DNA from 4 places in the Lysinibacillus sp. CTST325 genome. Region 3 is predicted to be linked to each of the others. Evidence: riboswitches for the same ligand, from Rfam matches in the RefSeq annotation. Region 3 holds a riboswitch; each other region holds the start of a gene.
The links. A riboswitch is a leader RNA that binds a small molecule or an ion and turns the genes downstream of it on or off. The one in region 3 is predicted to bind thiamine pyrophosphate.
Positions count from the first base shown of each region.

Region 1: it holds a riboswitch for thiamine pyrophosphate, as region 3 does, so the genes downstream of both, thiT (energy-coupled thiamine transporter ThiT) here and thiW (energy coupling factor transporter S component ThiW) in region 3, are expected to answer to the same signal.
Region 2: it holds a riboswitch for thiamine pyrophosphate, as region 3 does, so the genes downstream of both, thiM (hydroxyethylthiazole kinase) here and thiW (energy coupling factor transporter S component ThiW) in region 3, are expected to answer to the same signal.
Region 4: it holds a riboswitch for thiamine pyrophosphate, as region 3 does, so the genes downstream of both, ACYQ73_RS06365 (ABC transporter substrate-binding protein) here and thiW (energy coupling factor transporter S component ThiW) in region 3, are expected to answer to the same signal.

Region 1 covers NZ_BAAFHO010000014.1:76,562-80,777, forward strand. Annotated here, with positions in the region: gene ACYQ73_RS22910 (AAA family ATPase) at 1-1,292, shown strand, start outside; gene ACYQ73_RS22915 (DUF4870 domain-containing protein) at 1,497-1,832, opposite strand; TPP riboswitch at 1,959-2,067, shown strand; gene thiT (energy-coupled thiamine transporter ThiT) at 2,197-2,757, shown strand; gene ACYQ73_RS22925 (hypothetical protein) at 2,770-2,955, opposite strand; gene ACYQ73_RS22930 (hypothetical protein) at 3,008-3,175, shown strand; gene map (type I methionyl aminopeptidase) at 3,326-4,081, shown strand; gene ACYQ73_RS22940 (hypothetical protein) at 4,108-4,216, opposite strand, start outside.
Region 2 covers NZ_BAAFHO010000006.1:130,790-135,005, forward strand. Annotated here, with positions in the region: gene mbcS (acyl-CoA synthetase MbcS) at 301-1,890, opposite strand; TPP riboswitch at 2,120-2,218, shown strand; gene thiM (hydroxyethylthiazole kinase) at 2,308-3,063, shown strand; gene thiD (bifunctional hydroxymethylpyrimidine kinase/phosphomethylpyrimidine kinase) at 3,063-3,887, shown strand; gene thiE (thiamine phosphate synthase) at 3,877-4,216, shown strand, end outside.
Region 3 covers NZ_BAAFHO010000001.1:843,288-847,503, reverse strand. Annotated here, with positions in the region: gene ACYQ73_RS04235 (MarR family winged helix-turn-helix transcriptional regulator) at 1-262, shown strand, start outside; gene ACYQ73_RS04230 (hypothetical protein) at 493-798, shown strand; gene ACYQ73_RS04225 (EVE domain-containing protein) at 815-1,294, shown strand; gene thiW (energy coupling factor transporter S component ThiW) at 1,375-1,875, opposite strand; TPP riboswitch at 2,023-2,130, opposite strand; gene ACYQ73_RS04215 (hypothetical protein) at 2,133-2,276, opposite strand; gene ACYQ73_RS04210 (MFS transporter) at 2,429-3,625, opposite strand; gene ACYQ73_RS04205 (ABC transporter substrate-binding protein) at 3,780-4,216, opposite strand, start outside.
Region 4 covers NZ_BAAFHO010000002.1:187,756-191,971, reverse strand. Annotated here, with positions in the region: gene ACYQ73_RS06375 (ABC transporter permease) at 1-488, opposite strand, end outside; gene ACYQ73_RS06370 (thiamine-binding protein) at 488-778, opposite strand; gene ACYQ73_RS06365 (ABC transporter substrate-binding protein) at 780-1,775, opposite strand; TPP riboswitch at 1,949-2,058, opposite strand; gene ACYQ73_RS06360 (TetR/AcrR family transcriptional regulator) at 2,465-3,073, shown strand; gene ACYQ73_RS06355 (MFS transporter) at 3,248-4,216, shown strand, end outside.

The DNA.
Region 1 (4,216 bases), on a different contig from region 3:
TGCAAAACGTAGAGCAACAAATAACAATCTTAAAAGTAGTGAGCAATCAATTATCTGATGTACGCATGCAACAAAAGGATCATCGTGCACGACTGGAGCAGCTACAAGAAAAGCAAATAAAACTAGAACAATATTTAGTTGAAAAGACGAAGGAATTAACTAAACAACAAGCAATTGTGGAAGAGCAGCAAAAGCATATTCCAGAAAATCTTACGACACTACAAGCGTTGAAGCAGGCGATTGCTGATAAAAGTTCACAAAAGGTTGCATTACAAACTGCATGGAATCTTAGTCAACAAAACCTGCAGTTCGCCAAGGAAGCAGCAAATAATGCTAGAATGAACGTAGAAATAGCGAAACAGGCTTTTGAGGAATTAAAGCTGAAAATGGATGAAAAGCGTGAGCAATTTTCAGTAAGTATGACGGAAGCAGGCTTTGAAAGCTATGATGAATTTGCTACTGGGAAGCGTAGTGTGTTGCAAATAGAAGCTTTACGGAAGGCTTGCAATGATTATGCATTGCAAATCCACACATTACAGGTACAAATTACTGAGGGAGCGAAGCATCTTCAAGGACAAGAGAAGCAAGATTTAACGGTAATGGAAGAAAAGTTAGAAATGCTTCGTGTCACATATGAGAAAGCCTTCAAAGTATTGCAACAGATGGAAGGATTTGCGAAGGCTTGTGCAGATTTTATCAAAAAAGTTGAGGAGACCGAACAGGAGATTCGTTTACTTGAAAAAGAGGCGGGACGAGTGAAAGAGCTCTATGCAATGTTAAATGGACAGAATGTGAAAAAGCTGTCTTTTGAGCGTTATATTCAAATCAATTATTTAGATAAAATTACAGAGGCAGCGAATATCCGGCTTTATCATTTATCCAACGGTCAATTTGAGCTACGACGTTCAGATCGTTTAGAAAAGCATGCCAAGCAAAGTGGGCTTGGACTAGATGTGTATGATGCTTATACAGATCAATTACGAGATGTGAAAACATTATCAGGGGGAGAAAAGTTTAATGCGTCTTTAAGTCTTGCCCTTGGGATGGCAGATGTCATTCAAAGCTTTCAAGGTAATATCCGCATTGAAACGATGTTTATTGATGAGGGCTTCGGTTCTCTCGATGAAGAAGCATTAAATAAGGCGATTGATACGCTTATTGATTTACAAGATTCCGGACGCATGATTGGAGTCATTTCACACGTTGCAGAGTTAAAAGCTACAATGCCTGCTGTGTTGCATGTCGAAAAAGCAATGAACGGTCATAGTCAAACATATTTTGAAGTGAAATAACAAAGAGGCGTATCTCCGTTATATGGAAATACGCCTTTTGTTATTTTTTAGTTACGTTAGGATTTGTTCCTTTTTTTGCAGCGATTACTTTTTTGACAATCGGGATAACGATAGGTGCTAATTTTACAGCGGTTTTAACAACTTTAGATACTTTCACAAAATAACAGCTCCTTAAGTACTGTCTGTTCAAGGTTGAAATGAAACTTATCGGATGACGCGAACAGCTTGAATAATATTCCAAATAACGACTCCTAATGAAGCGAGAATGTAAATTGCGAATGAAACAAACCAAATGATAAGAAAATTATTACTATCTGAATTTGGATCAAAATTGGTGTTGAATGATAAAGTTGAGAAAATAAAGACTGCAAATAATACTATTCCGAATACGACTGGAATTAAATGTGAAATAAGTGCTCGAATAGAGTGACTCTTTACCGCACTATCTTTAGAAACGAAGTAAACGACTAATGGCACAATAAAGGGTGCGAAAAAAACACTGAGATAACTAAAGGCAGATAAAATTTTTTGGTTCTCCATAGTTGTACCTCCTTTTTTAATATTTACGCATGAAAAGCAGTAAAGTTTCAAAAAAAATAATGTGGAAGAGGTTGTAATCGTAACAGTGTTTGCGTACAATGAGGTTGTTCAATTAAATTAAGATGTAACGACCACAAGGGGAGCTGATGATGTCAGCTGAGACTGGGCACGTAATGCCTTGACTCTTCGAACCTGTAAGTTAACACTTGCGTAGGGATTGTGGATAGAAACCGACACTTTTACGATGTGAGGCTCTGTCCTGGCATCGTTTTTTATCTTTATTGATGCCAGATAGGGACATATTTGCCAACTGATTTCTATTCCTGCTCTTGTATCCTACATCGGAACAAAGGAGAGAATATTTATGGACAATAAAAAACTTTTAATGCTTGTGGAAATTGCGATATTCGCAGCGATTGGCCTTGTGTTAGATCAGGTTTCCTTTAAAGTATGGGCACAAGGTGGCTCTGTTAGTCTAGTGATGGTGCCAATAATTTTAATAGCATTCCGCTGGGGCCTTATTCCTGGTCTGACAACGGGATTACTTATTGGTGTTATGCAAACAATGTTTGGTGCCTATATTATACATTGGCTACAAGGATTACTTGATTATGGCGTTGCCTTTACAGTAGTAGGCTTGGCGGCCGTTGTTCGCCGACCAGTGCTCGATGCTGCCAAAGATTTAAACAAAAAGAAAATGGCGCTTTATATTATTGTAGGAACGGTTTTAGCAGGCTTTTTACGTTATGCAGCACATACCATTGCGGGCGCTGTATTTTTCTCAGAGTATGCTGGCGATCAAAATGCGTGGATTTATTCAATCATCTATAATGGAACATATATGCTACCAGCAACGATTTTAACAGCAATTGTCGGTGTTCTGCTATTTACGGCAGCACCTCAATTAATGCAACGAAAATCATAACGATTATGCCCTTCACATGAGTGGAGGGTTTTTGTTTCTTAAATCCTCACCATAACGTGAGGTTGATTTCCGTTCCGGCTGGGCGCTTTGCCGCTGCCGCTTCGCTTTCGCGCAGATAAAACAATTGCCGCTGCCGCTTCGCTTTCGCGCAGATAAAACAATTGCCGCTGCCGCTTCGCTTTCGCGCAGATAAAACAATTGTTGCTGACGCTTCGCTTTCGCACAGAGCAAAGCTTCCTGGGGGCGTCCGATGAGCCGCTTGGGCCAACACGATGTTGGTCACGAAGGCGTTATCACAGGATGTGATGCTCTTAGCCTTCGTTCCCCTATTTGCTCGCTCCAGGGTCTCATCTGTGACGCTAATCCCCAAGGTGTCGCCCAGCCTCCACTCCAATCAACTTATATACATACGTTTTAAGGAATGTTATTCCCAACCTTTTGATGAGGAGCCTGTTTTTCAGCACTTTACAATTTATGATGGCATATAATATTTAAAGCGTTTAGCGTTTTAAGCATAGAAAGTTATGTTATATTAAGTAGTAGACATTAGATGAAAGGGACGTTAAAAATGATTGTAAAAACGCAAGAAGAGATTGAAGCATTTAAAAAAATCGGCCGTATTTGTGCTGAAATTCGTGAGGCAATGAAGGCTGCTACAAAACCAGGTGTAACAACACTTGAATTAGATGAAATTGCAGGTCGTATGTTTGCTGAAGCAGGAGCAATTTCTGGACCTAAAGGGGAGTATGATTTCCCAGGATACACATGTATTAGTGTGAATGAGGAAGTCGCACATGGTATTCCAGGTAAACGTGTGATTAACGAGGGAGATATCGTAAATATAGACGTATCTGGGTCACTAAATGGCTACTTTGCTGATACGGGCATTTCATTTGTAGTTGGTGAAGGCTATGAGGATAAAGAAAAGCTATGTAGCGTAGCTAAAAGTGCTTTCGACCGTGCGATGACAAAAGTAAAAGCTGGATCAAAATTAAACCAAATCGGTAAAGCTGTTGAGCGTGAGGCATATGCCAATGATTTAACAGTGATTATGAACCTAACAGGTCATGGTTTAGGTCGTTCTTTACACGATGAGCCAAATCATATTTTAAACTACTATGATGCTTGGGATTCTACAATTATGAAAGAAGGCATGGTGCTTGCAGTCGAGCCATTTATCTCAGCGAAAGCGGAGCATATTGTAGAGTCTGGTGATGGTTGGACATTCGTTACGCCAGACAAATCATTAGTTGCTCAAATCGAGCATTCAATTATCGTTACTAAAGACAAACCAATTATTTTAACTTCTCTAGATGAACAATAAAAAAGCTAAAAATCCTGCTAACCAATTTATTTTTGGTGGGCAGGATTTTTTTTAATAAATAATATACCGACAAGTAGCACTCCGCATAAAAACAAGGCTGCAGTTGACACAAGTAGCTCATCAAAACCATTATGT
Region 2 (4,216 bases), on a different contig from region 3:
ACATCGTTATTACAGAATATGATGCTTTTAACCTTTGTCTCCTCTACTCGGCTCACTCGGGTCTAAATCTATGACGCAAATCTCCAAGGAGTGCCTAGACTCCAAATTCCAATCCACTTATAAACAAGTCACGCGTTTCAACAAATATCAATTCCAAATTTCAGTATCTAACCAATACTATGCAAAAGCTTTAAGCAATTCAACCTATTCAACCTATACTACAGTATCTAATATTAAAAAAAAAATCAAAGTTCATAAAAAAAGCAAGAACTTTGATTTTCGACATTATTTCCTAGGAAATTAACGATGATTAATATAATGAATTTTTTCTTGCTCACGTAATTCGACACGACGAATTTTGCCTGATGTAGTCTTTGGTAGCTCCGTAACAAACTCAATTACACGAGGATATTTATAAGGAGCTGTTAAAGTTTTCACATGGCTTTGTAGTTTTTTAATTAGCGCTTCATCACCAACTACTCCATCAGAGAGCACAACAAATGCCTTTACTAGATTTCCACGAATTACATCTGGACTTGCGACTACGGCAGTTTCTTTTACTGAGGGATGCTTTAATAACGCATCTTCTACCTCAAATGGTCCTATCGTATACCCAGACGAAATAATGACATCATCCCCACGTCCTTCAAACCAAAAATAGCCATTTTCATCTTTATATGCACGATCTCCTGTAATATACCAATCGCCTCTAAATTGTAAATTTGTACGTTCGGGATCGTTTAAATATTTCTTAAATAACGCAGGTGTTTCACAGTGTACAGCAATATCTCCAACTTCTCCAATTGCTGTAGGATTTCCAAAATCATTGATAATTTCAACAGTATTACCCGGAGTAGGTTTCCCCATTGAGCCCATTCTAGCCTCCATCCCTACCATTGTTCCAACAAGTAAGGTATTCTCTGTTTGTCCATAGCCATCACGTACTTGTAAATGAAAGACATCGGAAAATACTTTGATCACTTCACTATTTAAAGGTTCACCCGCTGACACAGCCTGACGTACTGTACTTAAATTGAAGTCTTGTAAATTTTCAAGACCTGCCATAAATCTGTATTCGGTCGGTGTGCAACACAAAATATTAATATTGAATTTTTCAAGCAATGCAAGATATGTTGCCGCATCAAAGTGACCTTTGTAAACAAATGCTGTTGCACCACTTCCTAAAGTAGCAAGGAACGGACTCCAAATCCATTTTTGCCATCCTGGTGCTGCTGTAGCCCAAACAATGTCACCTTCTTGTACTCCTAACCAATTTGGAGCAGTAGTTCGCAAGTGCGCATAACCCCAGCTATGTGTATGAACCGCTGCTTTTGGATTGCCTGTTGTACCACTCGTATAAGCTAAAAATGCAATGTCTGTACTCTTAGTCGGTGTAGAACTTATGTAAGTCGTAGGTTGATTTTGCATTTTTTCAAGCAACGGCTGCCAAGGTTCATGTGCATGACCAATGACAAATTGCTGTATTTCTTGTAAATTTCCCACATTATCGAATTGTTCAATATAAGGCTCAAATGCAACAACGCCTTTTGCATCGGCATGATTGATTCGATATTCAATATCCTTAGTTCTCAACATTTCTGAGCTAGGTATAATGGTTAAGCCTGCCTTTAAGGCAGCAATATAAACGATATACGCTTCAACTGATCTTGGCACCATAACTAAAATAACATCACCTTTTTTTAAACCTTGAGATGTAAATACATGTGCTGCCTGGTTCGCCTTTTCAAGTAAAGCTTGATATGTTAAGTACTGAATTTCCTCATCTTCGTTATAAACTAATAATGCATTTTTAGTAGAATCCTGTGCATATTTTTCAATTTCCTCTGAAATGTTATACCATTCTGGTGCGATTAAATCTTCTCTTTTCATGGCAAATGCCCCCTCTATTACGCTCATTATAAAACTCAATTTTTATCATTTTCAATGGAATTCACTCCAATTCATTAAAGTCGTGACAACTATCATGCTCTGCTATATGGCATCAGTCACGTATTGGTGCTATCACTTTCGACTTAGCTTTAGTGCCGTTTTCACAATGAAGAAAAAAACTCCCTATTGAACACGAGTGAATAATATGGTACATTTTGGTCAACTAAAAGCAAGATTGCAGGGGGACTCATTTAGAGTTGAGAAGGTAAAACCTGACCCTTTGAACCTGTTAGTTAATACTGACGTAGGGAGCAATTCACATCTATTTACTGATGAAAGGCTCTTTTGCGTGTTTTTTTCTACACGACAAAGAGCCTTTTTTGCACGCTTACGTCCATCCAACAAGGAGGACTTCAATTGGTATTTCATACTATCCGTAAACAAAACCCACTTATTCATTGCATTACTAATTATGTTGTGGCTAATTTTCAAGCTAACGGCTTATTAGCAATAGGCGCTTCACCAGTTATGGCTGATGATAGTCATGAGGTGGAAGAAATGGTCGCAATTGCCTCAGGCTTATTGATAAATATCGGTACCCTTAATGAGCGAATGAAAGAATCAATGTTACTTGCTGGAAAAAAAGCAAATGTTCTTGGCATTCCCGTTATTTTAGATCCTGTTGCTGCAGGTGCAACAACTTATCGGAAACAAACGGTACAACAATTACTCGAGGAAATAAATTTTGCGGCTATTCGTTGTAATATCGGAGAGCTTGCAGCTATAGCCGATGTAGAATGGCAACAAAAAGGCGTAGATAGTGGTAGTGGTTCAATTTCTTTAGAAGTTGAGGCACAAAAAGTAGCTCAACTCTACAATTGTATCGTTATTGTGACCGGTGAAAAGGATTTTATTACTGATGGCGAACATCAGCAATGGGTTACAGGTGGACATTCACAAATGACAGAAGTTACTGGAACAGGTTGCTTATTGAGTGCAATTTGTTGTGCTTCCTACGTCGCGGGAAATAAACCATTTGACCAAATAATAGAAACATTATCGCTTTATAAAAAAGTGGCAGAACAAGCTGCTTCTTCTACTCCATACATTGGCGATTTTCAAATTGCAGTATTGAATGAACTACATCGCCTTTCCAAGAGTGGTGAACAATGATGCATATTGTAACGACAATTGCTGGTTCTGATAGTGGTGGTGGTGCAGGTATACAGGCTGATTTAAAAACATTTCAGGAATTAAAGGTGTTTGGAACGTCTGTTATTACAGCTTTAACTGCTCAGAATACACTTGGTGTATCGGATGTCTTACCAATTGAAGTTAGTTTTGTTGAGAAACAACTTCAAGCGCTAGTCGAGGATTTTTCAATAAGTGCTGTTAAAACCGGAATGCTGTTTTCCTCGGAAATAATTCAATCAATTGCACAGATTTTAGCTGAAATAAATATTCCGCTTATTGTAGATCCTGTCATGATTGCAAAAGGTGGCGAAAGCTTATTACAGCAAGAAGCAATTGAGGCATTACGCAGTTGTTTGCTACCTTTAGCAACAATCGTAACACCGAACATTCCTGAGGCAGAAACCCTTTCTGGAAGGAAAATCAATTCTTTAACAGATATTAAAGAAGCAGCTAAAATCTTATTACAAATGGGCGTTCAATGTGTCATTATTAAAGGCGGTCATTTAGAGGATAAATGTTATGCTACTGATTATGTATTTTTCCAAGATGGTCGTTCATTTTCCATGCAGTCCTCTCGTATTGCAACAAAAAATACGCATGGTACAGGCTGTACGTTTTCCGCTGCATTAACTGCTTTTCTTGGTCGCGGACTACCTTTAGAAGAAGCGATTGAGGAAGCTAAAAAATTTATTCAATTAGCAATAACTCATGATTTATCTATTGGCAAGGGCCATGGTCCTACAAATCATTTTGCTTATCAAAACTTGAAGAATTCCTGCGAGGTGATCATTCATGAAACGTGACGATCTACAGCTATATTTTATAATGGGTACAAGTAATGTTTTCAAACAAGAACCATTAAACGTTTTAGAGGAAGCTCTGCAATCTGGAATTACTATGTTTCAATATCGTGAAAAAGGACCAAATACACTAACTGGGCAAGCCTATGAAGATTTTGCTCGCAAATGTCAAAAGCTCTGTCACCAGTATCATGTTCCGTTTATCGTCAACGATGATGTCGAACTGGCTATAAAGCTTAGAGCGGACGGTGTTCATATTGGGCAAGAGGATTTTCCTGTGTCGATGGTACGTAAAAAAATTGGCAACATGATTTTAGGTGTTTCTGTTCATT
Region 3 (4,216 bases):
AGGGCAGATATTAAAGTTGGATAAAAATAGTGTCCGCTTTTTTATCGATGGTCTAGAAGAAAGAAAGTATGTTTATAGGGAGAAAAATCCAGAAAATAGAAGAGAGAATTTAATATGCCTTACGGAACAGGGTGAAAATTTGGCAGAAGAATTGTTGAAGACCCTTTCGATTTCTGAGAATGAAGTTTTAAATGTACTTTCATTGGAAGAAAAAGAGCAATTGAAAAGCATTTTGACAAAAGTATATGAAAATCGTGAATAGGGTTTAACTTCTTTCGGCAACCTGCTGAAATAGAGGAACTCAGTCTAAGAACGCCACGTCCTGTGGCAACGACTGAGTGACCAACTTCGTGCTGTCGCTTCGCTTTCGCACAAAAAACATTTGCAGGCCTAAGCACAAAGCCTAATCCGGAAGTTAATTATGCCGAGGCATAATTGATAATCTTATTAATAAAAAAGAAAGAGTGATGAGAAATGAAAGCTGTAGAGGTTATGAAGGAGTATTTAAGAAGAGCGCAAGAAGAGGGCCAAGATTTATCTGATATGTATGCAGATCATGGAGAATTAAAAAATTTTAAAGGTGAAATTTTTAAAGGAAGAAAAGAAATACAAAACTTTTACACGTCACCTATGCCAAAAGGCTTTAAATTAACTATCCAAAATATTGAAGGTGATGATACAGAATGTATTGCTACAGTTTCAACTACTTGGGATGGTTTGCCAAACCCAGTGATTTTGGAAGAAAGGTTGATTCTTGAAAAGGAAAAAATAAAATCGTTGGCGATGATTCCAAAATAAAAGGGGACGGAAGCTTATGTCATTATATCCTAATAATAATCCACTTCCTGTGGCTGAAAGGGAGACGAAATATTGGATTGGCGTGGTATCTCTTAATCATGTGCAAAAAGGGGTTGAGGGAGGATTCGGCCAGTTATGCCATGGTAAAGAAAGACCTTTGAAACGAATGACAAAAGGAGATTGGATCATTTATTATTCTCCTAAAAAAAGTCTAGAAGACAATGAGCCTGTTAGAGCATTTACCGCAATTGGAAGAGTAAAGGACGAACGAGTATACGAGTTCCAAATGGCGGAAAATTTTATTCCTTTTAGAAGAGATATAGACTTTTATAAAGAAGCAAAAGCTGTGCCAATAAAAAGAATCTTAGATTATTTAGAATTTGTAGAGGATAAATCGAAATATGGCTATAAATTCAGATTCGGTCATTTTGAAATAAGCAAAAAAGACTTTTTATTAATTGCTCATGAAATGGGATTACCATTGAAGTATGGGTGAATTTGTTTGGAACAAAAAACGTTACTTTCTTGATTAATTGTCATTAAGGAAGTAACGTTTTTAAATTGCTGTAAATCAAGTTATTTAAGCTGAGTGTTAAGGTTAGTTACAAATACTGTCTTACGTAAATTGCTAGCAACGACGATGCCTAACATTGCACCAATAGTACTTGATGTTAAAAAAGCTGGCATGAAAAATAAAGCAGCAACGGATGTCCCCATTAATAAATGTGCGTAAGGTACTGCAATAAATGACGCAATAATACCTGTGCCAAACATTTCACCGACACCTGCTAGCCATTGCTTGCCACTGTATTTATAGGCAAGAGCTGCACACAGAGCGCCAATAACACTGCCAGGTATAGCTAATAATGAGCCTGTGCCTGTTAAAATACGAATAATGGCTGTGACAAAGGCGACCATAACAGTAGGCACTGGTCCAAGAATGATAGCACCGATAACATTAATGGCATGCTGGACAGGGTAGGCACGCGCAATTCCCGTTGGTATTGAAACGAAGGTAGAGCCTGCTACGGCAATTGCTACTAATAAGGCCATGATTGTTAATTTTCGAATTGACATAATTTCCACTCCTTTGAAATGTGAATTTTATAGTTATCGCCGCTAAACTGGAGAGTTCCGCCGGTAAACAAGGGAGTACCGCCGCTAAAACGTGAAAAAGCCGCTTCCTAAAAACAATAGGAAGCGGCCCTGCATTTACATAACAAAAAGCAAGTGTCGCCACTTCCCTCCGCTAGTGTGAACTAGATCAGGTTCAAAGGGTCCGTATATGATCATATACGTCTCAGCCTTTTAAAGACTCCCCTAGTGGTAAGAATTTAACTTCTTTCAGCAGGTGTCCAAACATCTGTACCTGTCGCTATGCTTTCGGTACAAAAGACATCCGCTGAAATAGAGGAACTCAGTCTAAGATCGCCACGTCCTGTGGCAACGACTGAGTGACCAACATCACGTTGGCCCAAAGCCTCCGGCGGATGTCACGGATTTTGAAAGGAATGAATTGTGCTCGCACAATTCAAAATCCGGACGCAATTACGCCAAGGCGAAATTGATTTGTTAGTTTTTCTCATAAATAATGTAGCATACTACTAAAAATAGTCAATAACTTTTCAGACTATTTTGTATCAGGATGCATAAGGTGTGGTGCTTTTTTCATTGTCCAAATTAGGGCAAGGAAGAAACAAGCCATTAAAATAATAGACCCGAATATATAAGGACTGTTCATATTCCAATCGAATAATATACCTGCTAGAGCTGGACCAATCATATTACCAAGACTCATATATGCATTGTTCAGACCTGCTGCAAAGCCTTGTTCATTTTCAGCAAGCTTTGAAATCAGTGTGTTGACAGCTGGACGAATCAATGTCGTAGCTGTAGAGAAGATGGTCGCTACAATTAAAATAAGGGCAAAGCCAGATGCGAATAATATTAAGAAAATCGAAATGGCTGCAATAAATAAATTGACTAACACTACTTTCATTTCGCCGAAGCGATTAAACAGCGGTGTAATAACAAACATCTGCACAACAACACCAAAAGCGCCACCCACAACTAATATGATGGCGATATCAGTAGGTGTGTAATTAAACTTATCTGTAACAAATAATGATAATGTTGTTTGGAAGTTAGCAATCCCGAAAGAGAATACAAGCATGATAACTAGCATGACAAAATAAGGCATTCGGACTGAACGGGCCATCTGCTTTGCAAGATTATCCTGCTTCTGCGCTTTTTTCGCTGTGTTCGGTTTTGTAGCAGGTAATAAAAAGAACGATAAAATAGCTGCTAAGATAGCTGCACATCCAGCAGTATAAAATGGGAAATGCAAACTAACTTTTGAGAGGAATCCACCGATACCTGGTCCAATCATAAAACCAAAGGACATTGCTGCCCCTATCATCCCCATGCCTTTTCCTCGTTCCTCGTACGTTGTGACGTCAGCCACAAATGCCATTATAGGAGGTGCCACAAATGCAGATCCAAGGCCACCTAAAAAGCGTGCCAAGAAGAGCATCCACACATCTGTAGAAAGTCCGAATCCAATTTGTGCAAGTCCTGTTACGATAAGGCCGAAAATAATGAGATTTTTACGACCGTATTGATCGGAAAGATTCCCAGCAATTGGAGAAAATACGAATTGTGCTAAGGCGAACGTTGCAATCAACATGCCAAGTATTTGTCCTGCAGCACCAAATAGTTTTAAATACTCAGGCATGACAGGAATAATAATTCCGATACTCCCCATTGCGATAAACATATTAAACATTAAAATATACAAAGCCGCCTTATTAGACTTCTGCTGGGTCATCGAATACCCCCTTCTTTAATCAAATATACTACAGTCTACCACAAGGCTTGTACGTTTGCTATTGACTATAAGTCTGAAATAGACCCCGAAGCTTATTTCCAGCTATACAACCAAAAAGCTGTTCTCAATTAACTCGAGAACAGCTTCAAATGGTTTATCGAATACTCATTTTAAATTCTAAAAACAGCTCATTGTATTTACCTAAATAATCAGGGCCTAAGTTTTTATAAACTTCTAATGTTTTACGCTGTTCTTCAGAAGGATAGAAGCGCTTATCAGATACAACTTCTTTATCCATTAATTTCATCGCTGCAATATTAGGGGTAGAATAGCCTACATAATCAGCGTTTTGAGCACCTGATTCAGCTTTCAACATAAAATTAATGAAGGCATGTGCACCATCAATATTTTTTGATGTTTTTGGGATAACCATATTGTCAAACCATAAGTTTGAGCCTTCTTTTGGTACAGCGAAGTCTAAATCTTCATTTTCAGACAGCATGTCTGCTGCTTGACCAGACCAAGTGAGTGCCACAGCAGCTTCATTATTAACCATCAGCGGTGTAATTTCATCCCCGATAATGGCTTTAA
Region 4 (4,216 bases), on a different contig from region 3:
AAGGTTTGTGCTTTCGTTGCCCCAATCATTTGGAAATAATGCTTCAGCTCAGGTGAGGTTTGACGGAAGCCATCCATTGCTGAAATAACAATTGGGAAAAAGCACACAAGACAAATAATAATGAGCTTTGGCAATAAACCAAAGCCAAACCAAATGATTAAGAGCGGTGCTAGGACGAGCACAGGGACATTTTGTGACATAATAAGAATAGGATAAAATAGCTCCCGCACAAACGTAAAACGATGTAATAGCACGGCAACAGTTAACCCGCACAATATTCCAATGGCAAGTCCTAGAAGTGCTAACTGAACAGTCGCTAACGCATGCGGCACAAATGTCTCATACGTTTGAAAGCCTTCTTTCAAAATGGCACTTGGTGTAGGCAATAGCCAATGTGGCACATCTGCAAAACGAACAATTAGTTCCCATATGAATAAGAGGAAGGCGATAAAAATTATCGTCCTTCCTTGTTTAACAGCTTGCTTCATCACTGGTATTTCTCCGTTAACGTATCCATTGTAATACCTGATGGCTGATATAAAATTTTCACCTGCGTAATGACATTGATCGCGCCAAGTTCAATCATCTTGTCATTCATTTTTTCAATGATTTGTAGTAAAGTCGATAGCTCACCCTCCATTGTCGTTTCTAACGGATGAACTTCATATTTCACCCCTGATGCGTCGATAACCGCAATCGCTGCATCGACAAATGGGATCACATCTTCATATTTTTCAGTTTTCGGGATAATTTGTACACTTATTAATGAGTTTGCCATACTACTTCGTCTCCTTTTTTGGTAAAAAGTCGTTTGTAAATGCTTGTTTTGCGTTAAATTCGCCCTCTAAAACTTTGTTGTCTGTCATCCATTTCGCGTAGTTTTCCCAAACAGATAGCTTTTGCTCGCCCCATTGTGCAGCGTCGTCTTGATACTTATCCGCTAGCCATTCCTGACTTTTATGGACAAGGTTCTTATCTAAATCAGGTACCGCTTCTAGTAAAATATCAGCCGCTTCATTCGGGTGACTGATCGCATATTCATAGCCCTTTGCTGCAGCAGCGACAAATGCTTTTACCGTCTCAGGATCATCCTTAATCATTTTTTCATTTGTAGCGAGTACAGGTGTGTAATAATCTAACTGATCACTATAATCTGTTAAATATAGCATGTTTAGTTTTTCGCCACGCAGTTCGGCTTCAATACCTGTCCAAGCATAATAAATCCACGCAAAATCAATATCTTTTTTCATCATTGTGAAGAAGTCTAAATCGCCTGCATTGACAATATCTAACTTATTAATATCTGCCTTTTTTGATTGCATTAGTGATTGCAGTACTGCCTTTTCAAGTGGTGCACCCCAGCCACCGTATGTTTTACCTTCAAAATCCTTAGGTGACGTGATGCCTTTGGATGCAATGGACGCGAAGCCAGAAGTATTATGTTGAATAATCGCCGCGATCGATACTAAAGGTACATCTTGCACACGTGCCTGTGTAATCCCTTCCTGATAGCTGACGCCAAACTGAGCCTTCCCAGACGCCACAAGCTGATCTGCACCCGCTTCGCCAGGTAATAAAATATCGACATCTAAGCCCCGTTCCTTAAAGTAGCCAAGTTTTTTCGCTACATATAAACCTGTATGATTTGTATTCGGTGTCCAATCAAGAACAACTGATACTTTCGTTAATCCCTTATTATCCTTTTTAGTCTCTTTTTCGCTACAGCCCACTAAAGTTAAAAGTGCAGCCATAAGGACCAATAACCATTTTTTCATGCTGAATCCTCCAAGTAAGTAGTGTGAAAGTGTTCATGAATGAATGTTTTTACAAGAAGAAACCATTCACGGTCTGTTTACACGTAAGGTATGTGCATGCAACAAAAGTCTGAAAACATAAAAAACGCCTAGGATTCCTCCCAGACGTTTTGTTATCAATATCAAAAACTTTTACTTTTTGAATAGATGTTCCCTACGCTGGTACGAGCCAAATCAGGTTCAAAGGGTTAGCGTCTATCGGACACAATCTCAGCTGGCAACACCAGCCCCCCTACATTCTTTCCATATGAACTTTTCGTGATTATTATACCCATATCTATTTGGAAATGACAAGGCTCTGTTTGCAAATAGCGCTGAATTATTATTTTATAGCCTTATTTCTAATCCTTTTTTTGAAATATATTTTTCATTCACACCAAATAACTGCTATGGCGCTTCCTTTGTAAAACGTACTTTAGGAGAGCTAGATAATATTTTCAGACTCCATTGAAATAGAGGCTTCATGCTTAAAATGTCAGTTCTACTTTTTTTAAAGACTCAATTTTAAAGAATAATATCCCTTCATTTAAGGAATTCCATTATAGCTAACTATAAAATTCAAAAAATCCCATCAATATATTGACAATGGAAACAAATTACAATAAAATTTGATTGATTAATCAATCATTTATTATGAAAGGAATATCTAAATGGAGACTAAACTTACTAATGATGAAAAAAAGAAAAGAAAAAGATCTACTATCCTGAACGCCGCCATTAAATTATATAGTGAGAATGGTTTTGCAGAGACAAAAGTTGCCGAAATAGCAAAGGAAGCTGGTGTTAGTTTTGGTACCGTATTTACATATTTTGATTCAAAAGAAGTACTTTATGAAGTAGCTATTTTGGAACCCTTGGAAGAAATCAAACCGTATTTTATCGAGATAGAAAAACACTTTAAAGGTGAGCCTCTTACAGTTATTAAGGAAATGATAGATTGTCATGTACAACTTTTTGCAATGAGAATTGAATTTCTACGCCTAATTCAGCAGGTTCTTGCAAGACCTGAACGGTTTCCGAAGCTTTATAAAGAACTAGATGATTTTGCAAAATTATTTAAGGCCTCTATTTATCCGATTATTGAATCAGGACAAAGGCTTGGTTCCTTTTATGAAGAATCACCTTCATTAATTGCTGAATCATACTTATCCATCTTAAACGGAATGCGTTTAACGTTTATTGATGAATATACAAACGAGACGCGGAAGGATATATCGAGACAAGCACTGAGATTATTTGGGCCTATCGCTAATAAATAAGCTCCTCCCCCTTTGCCCGGCCATCACTTGTAGATAATAAGGTTAAACAAGTTAAACATAAAAGAGAGTCAAAGAGACACTTCCTAATAGGATAATCAATAGATAACCCCCAACTGAGACACCTGAAGATTCTATCGGAAATAGTTCATATTTAATATATTTAGGAGTGATTATATGAAATTGAGAGATATCCATCCCAACATCAAACTTCGCCTAGTCATGCAATTTCTAGGCGGTCTTATTTCTATGGCTGTTATACCTTTTCTGGCAATTTATTTTACTCAAAATATCGGAGCTACTAAAACGGGTATTATTCTTATAATAATAGTGATTAGCGGAGTTATTGGAGGGGTTATCGGAGGACATGTTTCAGATAAAATTGGGCGAAAAAAAATAATGATTTATACTGAAATTGGTTTATTACTTTCGTATCTGTTTATAGCACTTTGTAATTCTCCTTGGTTTAACCTTCCTTATATTTCTGCGGCATTCTTCATCATCACTATGTTTTGCGGAGGGATGTTTCAGCCAGCCGCACAAGCTATGATGATTGATGTTACTAATTCCGAATCGAGAAAGCTTGTATTTACAATTAGCTACTGGTTGGGAAATTTATCAACCGCAATTGGAGGAATCATGGGGGCATTTCTTTTTAAAAACTACTTATTTGAACTATTTATTGGGATTTCACTTATCTCTTTATTATCTGTATTCGTGACTATTTTCTTCATCTCAGAAACCTATTCACCAGAACCTTCACCTAAGTCTTCTCTTCATAAGAAAAAATTTTTACCAGTAGAGTTGTTTCAAACTTACTCAACCGTTTTAAAAGATAAGCTGTTTATGTTTTATATTTTAGGAGCAATCTTGATCTTTACATTGGAACAGTCTTTATCCAACTATATTGGGATTCGCCTTGAAAAAGATATACCCCAACAGTCAGCTTCATTGTTTGGCATAGATTTCATCGTAGACGGCACTAAAATGCTTGGATTTCTCCGAACAGAGAATACTATTCTTGTAGTTCTCCTATCAAGTATTGTATTATTCTTATTTAAAAAATACAGTGATCGCTGGACTCTTGTTACAGGAATGCTGATCTTTTCTATATGCTTTAGTGTTTTTGCTTCTTCAAATAGTGTG